DNA from 2 places in the Streptomyces sp. NPDC039430 genome. Region 1 is predicted to be linked to the other one. Evidence: predicted binding sites of a transcription regulator. Region 1 holds the regulator's gene; the other holds the start of a gene.
What was found. Region 1 encodes HspR, which represses chaperone genes until heat shock. Its sites were predicted from a motif close to TTGAGNNNNNNNNNCTCAA; they were not measured.
Positions count from the first base shown of each region.

Region 1 (7,791 bases):
GGTCTCCTATGAGCCGACTCCCGTCGGCATCACCGGCGTCCAGCGCTCCATCGCCAAGCTCCTCATCGAGGGATACGTGGACGAGGCCATCGCCCGCCGACTCGGAATGAACGTACGCACCTGCCGCGCGCACATCGCCAAACTCGCCACCACCCTCGGCAGCGGTAGCCGCGCCCAACTCGGATATCTCATCGCGCAGTCGGGAATCCTCGACCAGGAAACCTGACCCCGTCGCCCATAGCCCCCGACAAGGCCAGGCACATCGCCACGACGTAGTCGTCCACATGCGCCCTCGCCACGACGTAGTCGTCCACAGCTGCCTCCGCTCCCCCACATGCGCCCTCGCCTCGGACGGAACCCTCTGGGGGTCGGATCAGTAGTCATCGACGAGAGGCCGGAGTCCCTGACAATGCCAACGGAAGTGCGAGTGCGAGCAGGGCGACCGCGACCAGCCACGCGGTCAGGCTGCCGGCAGGGTAGAGGGCAACGGCCCACCACGTGTGGGTCGTGTAGCCATCGGGGTTGTAGGCGCGGCCGAGGATGAGGTTGATGATGAGGAACATCAGTCCCGCCGCTGCCGCCGTGGCTTCGTTGGCGAGGCGGCGCGTGACGAGCCCGAGGGCGAGAAGGAGGGTGACGTTGCGGGCGACGTCCATTCCCACCACCACTCCGGCCGCGTGGGCGAGAACCGCGGTGAGAACGATGGCGCCTTGATCGAACCGGCGGACGGACAGGACCGCTGTGATCTCCGCTTCACGCAACTGGCGTTCCAGGCAGTACATGACAGCGAGGACGATCAGGACAGGGCTGAAATAGGCGAGTTGAGCGCTGCCCATGCCACCGATCAGGCTCGGGACAGGGACTTCACTCGCCCCCACCGTCCAACAGACCACGACGAGCAGGGCCAGCGCCGCGGGAACGACCCACCAGTGGCGCACAGTGATGGCGTAGCGGTTCATGAGATGGCCTTGTCGCAGCGCTTCTGACTCACGGCTGTCCTGGTGAACCAGTCCGCCTGCTCTTCAGCCGGAAGCCGGCGGATCTTTTGGAGTGCCGCCCATTCCGTAGGGGGCAGCCCTGCCTGCACAGCCTGTGAATCCACTCCGAGCACCAGGGCCGCCCAGGCGGCCGCAGGCGAGCCCGGCTGCCGGCAGTCGTCCACGCCGGCAAGGGTGGCTGTCCCGGTTACCGCCGATTCCGCCAGGTCCGCGGCGTACTGGCCGGAGTCCTGGCCACCGCCGAGCGGAGGCAGCGACCAGTACAACGGCCATGTGCCCGGCTTGAGCGGAACCTTCGCGGAGGTGACGCGCAGTTCTTCCGGGACAGCTACTCCCGCATTTTTCAGCTTGTTGACCGGGGCCAGGGCGTCTCGTCGCAACTGTTCGGCGTACGGCTTGTACTCCGGTGGTACACACACTCTCGGTTCTTGCCCGGTACAGGCCATGGCGACGCTACGGGGGCTAGTCGGGCGCTGGTAGCCCCAGTCGACCACCAAGGCGCGGCCGGTGGTGAAGGTGGCCGCCGCCACAGCGAAGGCGACAGCGACCGCCCAGGCGCGTCGGCGCATCCGGGCCAGAACCCAGAACGCGAGGGCCAGGCCGGCGACAACACCCCAGGGCACTACATACACAGCAGGGGTGCGCACATCGGTGACGGTCGACAGCCCGTCGATGAAGCCACCCAGGTGACGCACCCAGGGGTTGGACGTCGCGTGCGGCATGGACAGCCACGCCCAGCACCCGATCCCGGCAGCGGGTGCCGCGACACTCCTGGGCATGATGAGTCCGAGGCACCAGCCGATGACCAGCCAACCGAGGGAGAGCACGATCAGGTGCGCCACAGCGAGCCACCCGGCCCCTCCGGGCAATACGCCCACCGCCCGGTAGGCCACGACGAGCGCGCCGATGACGAGGACGAGCAGCAGGATCAGGACCGGGACAGCAGCCCGCAAGAGCCGCCGTACCGCTCTTCGTTGGCCGGTGACACTCAAAGCGCCGAGCAGTCGGTGGCGGCCCGCTTCCCACGCGGCGGCTCCCGCCACTGCCGGGGCGATGACCGCGATGGCCTGGGCGGCCAGTTCACCGGACTGAACCCCGTACCGCGATGGTCCGGTGGAGGTGGCGTCGCCGATGTACAGGCCCGCGTAAACCAGGATGGGCAGCACCAGCCAGGGTGCGGCCGAGGCGCGGAGATTTGCCCAGGTAATCACTCGGCCGCCTCCAAGAGCGACGCGTAGGCGCTCTCCAGGCGTCGGCCCGGCGCACTGTCCGGGGCGGCGTGGCCGGCGAAGGCCTCAACCGTACCCCTGAACCGCGGTTTTCCCGATTCAAGGACCACAACCTCGTCGAAAGCCTCGTCGAGGTCGCCGATGTCGTGAGTGGACACGATCACGTGGACCCTGCCACGCAGCGAAATCAGCAAGTCGAGGAACCGGCGCCGCTGCTGCGGGTCGAGCCCGACGGTTGGCTCGTCGAGAAGCAGCAATTCGGCGTCATGGACGAGCGCCTGTGCGATAGCGATCCGCTGTTGCTGGCCACCGGACAATGTCTTGATTTTGCTATTGACCTTTCCGGTGAGGCCGACTCGTTCGATTGCCTCCGTCGCCGCGTGCCAGGCGTCACGCTCCCGCATGCCCTTGAGCCAGCCCACATACGCCACATGCTCCCTGCACGTCAGCCCGGGAAGGAACCCGGGATGCTGAGGCAGCCAGGAAACCTTCCTCCGATAGGCCCGCGCCTGCGTGCGGTTGGCCGGGTCGAGCTCCCCGTACCGGATGTGTCCCGAACGCGGCATCGAGGCGCTGGCGCCGAGAGAGAGCAGGGTGCTCTTGCCGGCGCCGTTGGGGCCGAGAAGGACGGTGTGGCCGGGCGAGAACGCCAGATCGAGCCGGTCGAGGACCGGACGTGACCTGCGGCCGTAACGGAAGGTGCAGGACTGGTAGTGCAAGGGCACGGGGGATACCTCATGAACAGAAAGGGGAACCTCCCGCCAGGGTGCGCCCGCTCAGTGCGGCGCACCCCGGGAGAAGAGGAAGGGTGCTCAGTACGTAACGGTCAGCGACCTGACCCAGACGTTCACACCCGAAAGGCCGTAGTGCCGGTGGTCCCGCCACCGTCAGTCCAGCGACGGGACTCGAAGCCTGGACCGGCATTCGACAGGGAGCCGGACCAGCTTGCCGCATGGGCGGGCGCGATGAGAACGCCGAGCACGGTGGCAGCACCGAGCACAACGGTGCCTATGCGGCGACCGGGCTCACGCAGGACAGTCAGACGCGCAGATCTCATGTGTCTTCCCTTGAGTTGACCAATTATGCCTTCAGGACGACTCTGCCAAATTCTTTTCATTCCGGGTCGCCAACCAAGTTCGGGAGCTCGCACCGAAATCGTATCTGCACCGAATGCGCGAACCCATGTCCTGACTCGCAAAGTTCACCCGGCCATTGTGAGAATTCATGGCAGTCACCATCGCCTCCCTTAGACTGCATTTCAGGATCTCGCGGACCAAGCGAAATGTAATTGCACGAGCATGCACTACAGAATCATGCAGGGAGAAATAAGTGGAAGAAACAGACATAAAACCACCAAAAATGCCACCGTTTGACATGTCGGAAGAAGCGCGCGCCCTGCTGCACCGGCTCGTCCAGGGTGATCAGGTCGAAAGCGCCGATCCCGGGCGCGCGGAGCTGGCCGCCCTCGGGTTGGCAGTGCACAACCCGCATTGCGACCTGTGGGGTTTATCGGACCTGTCGCACGCCGAGCAAACCGCCCTCGCCGCGGAACGCGCCGGTATCGCCGAGCATCTCCAGCGCATGCGCCAACTCTCCGATCTGCACGGTGAGCTGAGGCGCGAGCTGAGAAACACCAAGTCATCGAGCGTGGACGGCATCGAGTTTCTCGACCGGCTCGATATCGTCACCTCCACGATTTCGCAGGCGATGGATTCCGCGAGGTCGCGTATTCGTACGGCACATCCACAGGACAGAAAGGCCGAGATTCTGCGCAAGGCAGCCGAGTCCGATGTCAAAGTCCTGCGGCGTGGTGTCGCCTTCCAGACGCTCTATCCGGACACCGCTCGTACCCGGCCCGGGGAGCAGGAGTGGGCCGCGACGGTAAGCGAGCACGGCGCGGAAGTACGCACCGTTGCCACGGCCTTTGAACGCATGATCCTTGTGGACGACAAACTCGCCGTAGTCGCCGACCACCGGGGCGAGCCGAACAGAGACATCGCCTTCAAGGTGACACACCCCGGGATGGTGGCTCTCTTGCACCACATCTACGAGCAGCAGTGGGAGCGCGCCGAGCCCTGGGCCGGCGGCCGGCTCTTACGCAAGGCGGAGACAGTCACGACGGGCCGGTCCCGCCGCATCCTCAACAAGCTCCGCGAGGGCCGCACCCTCAAGCAGATCGCCACCGAGCTGGGCGTCAGCCTGCGCACCGTCAACAGCGATCTGAACAAGCTCTACGAAGCAGTGGGCGTGAACACCCAGTTCGCGCTCGGCGTGTGGTGGAGCTCGGAGGCCGCCGCGGACGAGCGGAAGCTCGGCTGACCGGCCCGCCCCGGCCGCTCGGCACCACGGCCACGCGAAACGCCCGGCCGGGAATCCCCGACCGGGCGCCCGCCCGCTCACATCCGCCTCAAAGAAGCGTCGGCTCAGTCCGTCGGCCGCTTGGGCCGCCACACCACCAGCGCGCTCGTCTGCTGCACGTCCTGGTACGGCACCAGGTCCCGGCGGTACGAGGCATGCACCTGCGCCTCGCGCTGGCGCATCGCCGTCGCCGCGCCGTCCACCGCCGCCGACAGTTCGGCGACCCGCGCCTGGAGCGCCGCGACCTGGTTCTCCAGCTCGATGATCCGCTTGATGCCGGCCAGATTGATGCCCTCGTCCTGCGACAGCTGCTGCACCTGGCGGAGCAGCTCGATGTCACGGGCCGAGTAGCGGCGTCCCCTGCCCGCCGTGCGGTCCGGGGAGACCAGGCCGAGGCGGTCGTACTGCCTGAGCGTCTGCGGGTGCAGCCCGGAGAGCTGTGCCGCCACCGAGATGACGTACACCGGCGTTTCCTCGGTCAGCTGATACGCCCTGGTGAACGATGAAGACTGCCGACGCCGCCCGTCCATGAGGTCATGCTCCCTTCGCCGCCTGGAACAGCTCCGCCCGCGGGTCCTCGTCCGCGGTCGCCTTCCGGTAGGCCTCCAGCGCGTCCCGCGCGGGTGCGTCGAGGTCCTTGGGGACGACGACCTCGACGGTGACCAGCAGGTCGCCGCGGGTGCCGTCCTTGCGCACCGCGCCCTTGCCGCGGGCGCGCATCGTACGGCCGTTGGGTGTCCCCGCCGGAAGCTTGAGCGTGACCGGGGGACCGCCCAGGGTCGGCACCTTCACCTCGCCGCCGAGCGCCGCCTCCGTGAACGTGACGGGCACGGTCACCGTGAGGTTGTCGCCCTTGCGGCCGAAGACCGGATGGGCGTCGACATGGACGACGACATACAGGTCTCCGCCGGGGCCGCCGCGCTCGCCCGGAGCGCCCTTGCCGCGCAGCCGGATCCGCTGCCCGTCGCTGACACCCGCCGGGATGCGCACCTGCATGGTCCGCGAGGACCTGGCGCGCCCGCTGCCCTTGCAGACCTCGCACGGGTCCTGGGCGATCAGCCCACGGCCCTTGCAGTCCACACAGGGGTCGGTCAGCGAGAAGCCGCCGCCGGTGCCGCGCGAGACCTGTCCCGTGCCCACACAGGTCGGGCAGACCCGCGGCGTGCCGTTCTTGTCGCCCGTGCCCGAACACGCCTTGCAGGGCGCCTGGCTGGACATCCGCAGCGGGACCGTGGCCCCGTCGACCGCCTCGGTGAAGCTGAGCGTCACCTCGGACTCGATGTCCTGGCCGCGGCGCGGCTGCGTACGGGTCCCGGCGCCGCCCCGGTTGAAGAGCCCGCCGAAGACGTCCCCGAGACCGCCGCCGAGGCCGCCCGCGCCGGGTCCGCCCTGCGGGCCGCCGCCCGGACGACCGCCGAAGAGGTCGCCCAGGTCGAAGTTGAACGAGCCGTTGCCCCCGGCACCGGGCCCCGGCCGGAACCCGTTGCCGAAGAGGGCGCGCGCCTCGTCGTACTCCTTGCGCCGCTTGGGGTCCCCGAGGACGTCATTCGCCTCGGAGATCTCCTTGAAGCGCTCCTCGGCCTTGAGGTCGCCCTTGTTGGCGTCCGGGTGGAACTCGCGGGCGAGCTTCCGGTACGCCTTCTTGATCTCGGCCTCGGTGGCGTCCTTGGGGACGCCGAGAACCTTGTAGTAGTCCTTCTCCACGAAGTCCTTCGTGCTCATTCCCGACGTCCCTCCTCTCCGCCTGCTCCTGCCACCGCACCGCCCGCCGCGTCAGCCCTCTTCCGGGCCACCGCTCTCCTTGTCGCCGGCGGACTCCGCGGGCTCGTCCGCGCCCTTGGGCTGGGCCCCCGGCTGGGGCTCGGCCACCGCGACGCGGGCGGGCCTGATCGTCCGCTCGCCGAACCGGTACCCAGGCTGGAGGATCGCGACGCACGTCGTTTCCGTGACATCCGGCGCGTACGAGTGCATCAGGGCCTCATGGATCGTCGGATCGAAGGGCTCGCCCTCCGTACCGAACTGCTGGAGGCCCAGCTTGACCGTGACCGCTTCCAGCGACTCGGCCACCGACTTGAACCCGCCGACCAGTTCCTCGTGGTCGCGCGCCCGGCCGATGTCGTCCAGGACCGGGAGCAGTTCGGTCAGCAGACTCGCGACGGCGATCTCCTTGACCGTGACCCGGTCGCGCTCCACCCTGCGGCGGTAGTTCTGGTACTCGGCCTGGAGCCGCTGGAGGTCTGCCGTGCGCTCGTTGAGCGCCGTACGGACCTGGTCCAGCTGCGCCGTCAGGGCGACTTCCTGTACGTCCCCGCCCGGGGACGCCGGGCCCGGCTCCGCTGCGGAGTCGGACTCGGCGCCCTTCGACGCGGCATCTTCGGGGGTCGCGCCGGAGGGAACGTCGGGCTTCTCCTCGAAGCCCGGGGTCTCCTCCGTCACGCCGCACCGTCCTTCTTGGGCTTCTCGTCGTCCACGATCTCGGCGTCGACGACGTCGTCATCGGCCTTGGCCTGCCCGGCGCCCGCGCCGGCCTCGGCACCCTCGCCGCCCGCGCCCGCGGACGCCTGGGCGTCGGCGTACATCGCCTGTCCGAGCTTCTGGGAGACGGCCGCGACCTTCTCCGTGGCGGTACGGATCTCGGCGGTGTCCTCGCCCTTGAGCTTCTCCTTCAGCTCGGCGATGGACGTCTCGACCTCGGTCTTGATGTCGCCGGGGACCTTGTCCTCGTTGTCCTTGAGGAACTTCTCCGTCTGGTAGACGAGCTGCTCGGCCTGGTTGCGGGTCTCCGCGGCCTCGCGGCGGCGGTGGTCCTCGTCCGCGTACTGCTCGGCCTCTTCACGCATCCGGTTGACCTCGTCCTTCGGCAGCGAGGAGCCACCGGTGACGGTCATCTTCTGCTCCTTGCCGGTGCCGAGGTCCTTCGCGGCCACGTGCATGATGCCGTTGGCGTCGATGTCGAAGGCGACCTCGATCTGCGGCACACCGCGCGGCGCGGGCGGCAGACCGGTCAGCTCGAACATCCCGAGCTTCTTGTTGTACGCCGCGATCTCGCGCTCGCCCTGGTAGACCTGGATCTGCACCGACGGCTGGTTGTCCTCGGCCGTCGTGAAGATCTCCGAACGCTTCGTCGGGATCGTCGTGTTGCGCTCGATCAGCTTGGTCATGATGCCGCCCTTGGTCTCGATACCGAGGGACAGCGGGGTGACGTC
Region 1 is NZ_JBVKAK010000005.1:221,253-229,043, reverse strand. It holds gene ACZ7LS_RS15370 (helix-turn-helix transcriptional regulator) at 1-226, shown strand, start outside; gene ACZ7LS_RS15365 (hypothetical protein) at 381-959, opposite strand; gene ACZ7LS_RS15360 (DUF7224 domain-containing protein) at 956-2,209, opposite strand; gene ACZ7LS_RS15355 (ABC transporter ATP-binding protein) at 2,206-2,952, opposite strand; gene ACZ7LS_RS15350 (hypothetical protein) at 3,557-4,546, shown strand; gene ACZ7LS_RS15345 (heat shock protein transcriptional repressor HspR) at 4,651-5,115, opposite strand; gene dnaJ (molecular chaperone DnaJ) at 5,120-6,307, opposite strand; gene grpE (nucleotide exchange factor GrpE) at 6,359-7,021, opposite strand; gene dnaK (molecular chaperone DnaK) at 7,018-7,791, opposite strand, start outside.

Region 2 (7,791 bases), on a different contig from region 1:
AGATCCGGTTCGTTGCGCTTCGGGATCACGACCGTCGTGATGCCCGCGCGGTGCGCGGCCAGCAGCTTCTGCTTGAGACCGCCGATGGGCAGGACGCGTCCGGTCAGCGAGACCTCGCCGGTCATGGCGACATCCGTGCGGACCAGCCGGCCGCTGAGCAGCGAGGCCAGCGCGGTCGTCATCGTGATGCCCGCGCTCGGGCCGTCCTTCGGCACCGCACCCGCCGGGAAGTGGATGTGCACGCCCCGGTCCTTCAGATCCGCCACCGGCAGCTCCATTTCGGCGCCGCGCGAGCGGAGGAAGGAGAGCGCGATCTGTGCCGACTCCTTCATCACGTCACCGAGCTGTCCGGTCAGGGTCAGGCCGGAGCCGCCCGTCTCCGGGTCGGCCAGCGACGCCTCGACGTAGAGGACGTCACCGCCCGCGCCCGTGACCGCGAGGCCCGTGGCCACGCCCGGCACCGCCGTGCGGCGCTCGGCCGGGTCCTGGGCGGACTCGGGCACGTGGTGCGGCCGGCCGATCAGCTTGCGCAGATGCTCGGCGCCGAGGGTGAACGGCAGCTCCCGCTCGCCCAGTTCGTGCTCGGCCGCGACCTTGCGGAGCAGCCGTGCGATGGCGCGCTCCAGGTTTCGTACGCCCGCCTCGCGGGTGTACTCACCGGCCAGCTTGCGCAGCGCGTCGTCCTCCAGCGTGACCTCGCCGGACTCCAGGCCCGCGCGCTCCAGCTGCCTGGGCAGCAGGTGGTCCCTGGCGATGACGACCTTCTCGTCCTCCGTGTAGCCGTCGAGCCTGACCAGCTCCATACGGTCGAGCAGCGCCTCCGGAATCGCTTCCAGGACATTCGCCGTGGCGAGGAACACCACGTCGGACAGGTCGAGTTCGACCTCCAGGTAGTGATCACGGAAGGTGTGGTTCTGCGCCGGGTCCAGGACTTCGAGCAGCGCGGCGGCCGGGTCGCCCCGGAAGTCGGAGCCGACCTTGTCGATCTCGTCGAGCAGGACGACCGGGTTCATCGAACCGGCCTCCTTGATGGCCCGGACGATACGGCCGGGCAGCGCGCCGACGTACGTACGCCGGTGGCCGCGGATCTCCGCCTCGTCCCGTACGCCGCCGAGCGCGACCCGGACGAACTTACGGCCCATGGCGTGCGCGACGCTTTCGCCGAGCGAGGTCTTTCCGACGCCGGGAGGGCCCACCAGGGCCAGTACGGCGCCGCCGCGACGGCCGCCGACCACACCGAGACCGCGGTCCGCGCGCCGCTTGCGCACGGCCAGGTACTCGGTGATGCGTTCCTTCACGTCCTCCAGGCCGGAGTGCTCCGCGTCGAGCACGGCCTGGGCGCCTCTGATGTCGTACTCGTCCTCCGTGCGCTCGTTCCAGGGCAGTTCGAGGACGGTGTCCAGCCATGTGCGGATCCAGGAGCCCTCGGGGCTCTGGTCGGACGACCGCTCCAGCTTGTCGACTTCCTTCAGCGCGGCTTCCCGCACCTTCTCGGGGAGGTCGGCGTTCTCGACGCGGGTCCGGTAGTCGGCGGACTCGTCGTCGTCACCCTCGCCGTTGATCTCGCGCAGCTCCTTGCGTACGGCGTCGAGCTGGCGCCGGAGCAGGAACTCGCGCTGCTGCTTGTCGACGCCCTCCTGGACGTCCTTCGCGATGGACTCGGCGACATCCTGTTCCGCGAGGTGTTCGCGCAGCTGCTCGGTGGCGAGCTTGAGCCGGGCCACCGGGTCGGTGGTCTCCAGCAGCGCCACCTTCTGGGCGGTGGTCAGGAACGGTGAGTAACCGGAATTGTCGGCGAGCGTGGACACGTCGTCGATCTGCTGGACGCGGTCCACCACCTGCCAGGCGCCGCGCTTCTTGAGCCAGTCGGTGGCGAGCGCCTTGTATTCCTTGATCAGCTCGGTCACGGAGCCGGGGATCGGGTCGGGTGCCGTCTCGTCGACGGCGATGCCCTCGATCCAGAGGGCCGCGCCGGGCCCGGTCGTACCGGCACCGATGCGCACACGGCCGCGGCCGCGGATCAGCGCGCCCGGATCCCCGTCGGAGAGCCGGCCGACCTGCTCGACGGTCCCCAGCACACCCGTCCCGGCGTACGTCCCGTCGATGCGCGGCACGAGCAGCACCTTGGGCTTTCCGCCACCGTCGCCCCCGTCACGGGCGGCCGCCTGCGCGGCTTCCACCGCGGCGCGGACTTCGGCGTCGGACAGATCCAGAGGCACCACCATGCCGGGCAGGACGACCTCGTCGTCGAGCGGCAGCACGGGAAGCGTGAGCGATGTAGAGGTGTCAGCCATGATCTCCCCTTCGGCAGTCAAGTTGAGCTATACCGACTCAATGCTTGTGAGTCTCCGGATGTTCCCCGGGTCCTGTTCGCTCTGAGCGATCACCGGGCGTTGGGTCCATCGGCGGCGGCGGGGCCTGCGGCCAAGAGCGCGGGACCCGCTACAACGCAGGCCGGAGGTCGTTATTCCGCAACCACGTCGAACCCGACCTCACCCGCACGTGGACCCCGCCCATTAGCCTCGCGGCCATGGATGCGCTCTTACCGTTCCTGATCGCGGCCGGCGTCCTCGCCGTGGTCCTCGGCTTCTTCACATGGCTGGCCGCGCGCATCCGGCGCCGTGGCCTCGCCGGCGGGGCCATGAGTGCGGCCCTGGCCTCCTACGAGGAGGCGTTCCGCATCACGGCCCACGAGTCCTACGTCGAGGTCCGGGCTCAAGCGGAACGCAGGGCGCCGATGCTGTCACCCGACGGTCACTGGGAACGAAGCCCCGGCGAAGCCGGCCGGACGGGCGCGGAGAATCCACGACGCCCTCAGCCGCGCCTTCGCCGCTCGCGACGGAGGCTCGGCCGGTGGGCCGGTCGGCTGAGGCGCGGCCGCTGACCGGTGGCCACCCCGGATACACCGGATACACCGGAGAACGATCACCGGGCGACCGCCGGCCGATGGACCGCCGCGCGGCGCGCGACCAGCGCTGATCCTTCGGGCTGATCCTTCGGCCGGGGCCGAAGCGTCCGCGTCCTAGCGTCGGCCGTATGGACACCTCGACGGACACCCTGACGGATTCCCCGACCGGTTCCGTGACCGAGCGCGTGACCGGCTCCGTGAGGGAGCCATCGACGGCGGCCGAGACCCGCCATCTGGTCATCGAACCGAGCATTCTCTACTTCGGGACCCCCGTCATCCTGCTCACCACCGAGAACGACGACGGCTCGGCCAATCTCGCCCCGATCTCATCGGCCTGGGCGCTCGGGCAGGTGGTGGTGCTGGGGCTCGGTGCCGACGGGCAGACCGCGCACAATCTCGGCGCCGGGCCGGGACCCCGCCGCGAGCTGGTGATCAGCCTGCCCGCTCCGGATCAGTGGCCCGCCGTGGAACGGCTGGCCCCGCTCACCGGACGCGATCCCGTCCCGGCGAGCAAACCCCCCGCGTGCCGCTTCGAACCGGACAAATTCGGCGCGTCCGGCTTCACCCCCACTCCCTCCCACCTGGTCGGGCCGCCACGCGTCGCCGAGTGCCCCCTCCAACTGGAGGCGTACGCCGACCGGGTCCAGCCCGATGTCTCGGGCCGCTTCCTGATCGTCGAGGCGGTGGTACGGAAGGTCCACGCGGCCCCGGACATCGTCGTACCCGGCACCGACCACGTCGATCCCGCCGCGTGGAGTCCGCTCATCTACAACTTCCGCCACTACTTCGGCCTCGGCCCGGAACGCGGCCACACCTACCGGAGCGAAACGGCGGCGATGACGGGAACGACCGCGGGGGTGCCGGAACCGGCGCCCCGATGACCCGGTTGCCGCCACCGCTCCCCACGACCGCTCCCCGCTCGGCTCCAGCCAGGCGCGGGCCGGGCGGTACGTATCTATGGGGACAAGGGGACGCCACGTCTATAAGGACAAGGGGACACCACGCCGCCGGCGCATGGCTCAATCCCGCTACTCGTCCCCCGTACGTCTGGTACCACCCGGGGAGCGGTGATCCCAGCTCCGGGACAGGGCCCCGCCCGGCGCGCCCTGTCCGCGCCCTGGGCCGCGTCCATGGCCGGGGCCGGAGGAAACGGATTGTCCCGCTCCAGCCCCTGCGAGCAGGATGTCAGGCGGTACCAGCCGCCCTGACGAAAAGGTCCAGCATGTCCGTACCCGCACCCGGCGCCGCGCTCGCGCCTCAGCTCGATCCCGTCACCCTCGACCGCCGCGACGGCCCCTACGGCGAGGTCGTGCTGCGCCGGCGTGGTGAACGGCTGGAAATCATCGCCAACGGCTGCTTCCTGATGGACACCTCGGACGGCCGCTCCGAGCGGCTGCTCATCGACGCGGCCCTGGCGGCGCTGCCCGAGGACCGGTCCGGAGAGCGGGGGCGGCCGGCCGTTCTGGTCGGTGGGCTCGGGGTCGGGTTCTCGCTCGCGCACGCCGCCGCCGATCCCCGCTGGGGCCGGATCGTGGTGGTCGAGCGCGAGCGGGCCGTCATCGACTGGCACCGGGACGGGCCGCTCCGGCGGATCTCCGGGGCGGCGCTCGCCGATCCGCGCGTTGTGATCCTGCACACCGAGCTGGTGGCGTATCTGACGACAACCACGGACCGTTACGACGCCCTCTGCCTGGACATCGACAACGGGCCCGAGTGGACCGTCACCGAGGACAACGAGAACCTGTACTCGCCCGACGGACTGGCCGCCTGCCGGGCGCGGCTGAATCCGGGCGGTGTCCTCGCCGTATGGTCGGCGAATCCCTCTCCCGCCTTTGCCGAAGCGTTGGGGAATGCCGGATTCAGCGGGGTACGGGCGGAAGAGATCCAAGTTGCCCGAGGCGTACCCGACGTGGTCCATCTCGCTGTTCGCACTGCGTAGCCGGAAGGCTCCCGCTGCCTCTACGCTGCTCCACACACACGGATCTGCATACTTCATGCAGATCGCGGAACAAGGATCGCGGAACGCGTACCAGGGGCGGGGCGATGGAGCAGACACACACCAGCCACAACGGAGTCGCGGCGACGCCCGGCGCCCAGCGCCGGGTCCTGGTGGTCGAGGACGATGCCACGATCGTCGACGCCATCGCCGCACGGCTGCGTGCCGAGGGTTTTCTGGTGCAGACGGCGCTGGACGGACCCGCGGCCGTGGACGCGGCCGAGGCCTGGCAGCCGGACCTGATGGTCCTCGACGTCATGCTGCCGGGCTTCGACGGGCTGGAGGTCTGCCGCCGTGTCCAGGCGCAGCGCCCGGTGCCGGTGCTGATGCTGACGGCGCGCGACGACGAGACCGACATGCTGGTCGGCCTCGGGGTCGGTGCCGACGACTACATGACCAAGCCGTTCTCGATGCGGGAGCTGGCCGCGCGCGTGCATGTGCTGCTGCGCCGGGTGGAGCGGGCCGCGCTCGCCGCGGTGACCCCGCGCAGCGGCATCCTGCGGCTGGGCGAGCTGGAGATCGACCACGCGCAGCGCCGGGTCCGGGTGCGCGGTGACGACGTCCATCTGACGCCCACCGAGTTCGATCTGCTGGTCTGCCTGGCGAACACCCCGCGCGCGGTGCTCTCCCGGGAGCAGCTGCTCGCCGAGGTGTGGGACTGGGCGGACGCCTCGGGGACCCGTACGGTCGACAGCCACATCAAGGCGCTGCGCCGGAAGATCGGCGCCGAGCGGATCCGTACCGTCCATGGCGTCGGCTACGCGCTGGAGACCCCGGCGCCATGACCGGGCAGGGTGACGGCGGCGGCGCCGACGGCGACAGAACCGGAACCGGGGCCGACGGACGGGGCGCTCCGGCGTCCCCCGCCACCTCCGGCTCCTCCCCGAAGCCCGGCTCTCCGCGTAAGCCCGGCTCCTCCCCGAAGCCCGGCTCTCCGCCTAAGCCCGGCTCCTCCCGGCAGCCCGGCTCTCCGCGTAAGCCCGGTGCTCCCTGGAGGTCCGGCTCGCTCCGGAAGCCCGGCGTGTTCTGGCGACGCGGCTCGCTCCGGGAGCCCGGTTCTCCCCGGAAGCCCGGCTCCGGCGCCACCCGCGCCGCCAGGAACAACGTCGGAAACAGCGGCAGGGGCAACGTCGGGACCGGCGCCCGTGGCGACAGCCGCGGGGGCCGACGCCCCCCGGCCCTGGAATTCCGCCCCGGACCCCGCGGCCTCGACGCCAGCGGCCTGCGGCCCTTCTCCATCAAGGCCAAGCTCGGCGCCCTCGTCGTCATCTCCGTCTTCATCACCACCGGGCTGCTGATGGTGGCCCTGCGCACCGAGACCGAGCTGCGCTTCATCACCGTCTTCTCGATGATCGCCACGCTGCTGATCACCCAGTTCGTGGCGCACGGCCTGACCGCGCCCCTGGACGAGATGAACACGGTCGCGAAGGGCATCTCGCACGGTGACTACACCCGCCGTGTCAGCGGCGCGGACCGCCGCGACGAGCTGGGCGACCTCGCCTCCACGATCAATCGCATGGCCGACGATCTGGAGGCCGAGGACCGGCACCGCAAGGAGCTGATCGCCAATGTCTCGCACGAGCTGCGCACGCCCATCGCGGCCCTCCGCGCCGTGCTGGAGAACGTCGTGGACGGGGTCTCGCCCGCCGATCCCGAGACGATGCTCACGGCCCTGCGGCAGACCGAGCGGCTGGGCCGGCTGACGGAGACGCTGCTCGATCTGTCCCGGTTGGACAACGGGGTCGTACCGCTTCGGTCACAGCGCTTCGAGGTCTGGCCGTACCTCTCCGGGGTGCTGAAGGAGGCCAATCTGGCGTCCTCGCAGCGCGGGCCGATCTCCGGCTCCGGCCATCACACCCGTACGGACGTACATCTCCACCTGGACGTCTCGCCGCCCGAGCTGACCGCGCACGCGGACGCGGAGCGGCTGCACCAGGTCGTCGCCAACCTCATCGACAACGCGGTCAAGCACAGCCCGCCGCACGGCCGGGTCACCGTACGGGCCCGGCGCGGCACCGGCCCCGAGTCGCTGGACCTGGAGGTGCAGGACGAGGGGCCCGGGATCCCGGAGCAGGAGCGGCACCGCGTCTTCGAGCGGTTCAACCGGGGCACCGCGCAGTACCCGCACGGGCCGGGCAGCGACGGCGGTACGGGCCTGGGCCTGGCGATCGCCCGCTGGGCCGTGGATCTGCACGGCGGGCGGATAGGAGTGGCCGAATCGGCCCGCGGCTGCCTGATACGGGTCACTCTGCCGGGAGCACCGGGACCCCGCCGTTGACGTAGAGTTCGAAGCGAAAGCGCACGATCTCCGGGCACGGAGTCGGGGACGGGCGAGCAACAGGCCGTGAACCGGCCGTTCCCGGAGCGTCGCGCGTTCCTGGCACAACGGAACCTGGCTTGTTTCCCGCCATTTATTACGCTGAAACTCGCCGTCCGATGTGACTTGCACGACGATGGCACGCCCGGCCTGCACCTCCTGGCCTGGTAGGCGTAGCCTTGATTCCCGCTGTCCATCACCTTGTGAAGCGGAAGAGGGCGGTTCACGCCGTGTCGTCTCAGTCCCCCAGTAACGCGAGCATCTCGACCGACGAAGACGGGCAGGGCAAGAACCCTGCCGCGGCCTTCGGTGCCAATGAGTGGCTTGTCGACGAGATCTACCAGCAGTACCTCCAGGATCCGAATTCGGTTGACCGTGCCTGGTGGGACTTCTTCGCCGACTACAAGCCGGGCACTCCCGGTACGGCGGACAGGTCCGATGAGGCCGCGGCGACCGCAGCCGCGGGGGCTGCGGTGCCCACGACCCAGGTGCCCACGACCCAGGCGACCGCCCCAGCGACCCCGGCGCCCGCCGCCCCGGCACAGGCCCAGACGCAGGCTCCGGCACAGG
Region 2 is NZ_JBVKAK010000002.1:737,170-744,960, reverse strand. It holds gene lon (endopeptidase La) at 1-2,294, opposite strand, end outside; gene ACZ7LS_RS08365 (hypothetical protein) at 2,531-2,884, shown strand; gene ACZ7LS_RS08360 (flavin reductase family protein) at 3,037-3,789, shown strand; gene ACZ7LS_RS08355 (spermidine synthase family protein) at 4,131-4,847, shown strand; gene ACZ7LS_RS08350 (response regulator transcription factor) at 4,952-5,689, shown strand; gene ACZ7LS_RS08345 (HAMP domain-containing sensor histidine kinase) at 6,127-7,182, shown strand; gene ACZ7LS_RS08340 (multifunctional oxoglutarate decarboxylase/oxoglutarate dehydrogenase thiamine pyrophosphate-binding subunit/dihydrolipoyllysine-residue succinyltransferase subunit) at 7,452-7,791, shown strand, end outside.
Region 2: a site for HspR is predicted at 2,317-2,335, ahead of lon (endopeptidase La). Genes of this name have one in related genera too.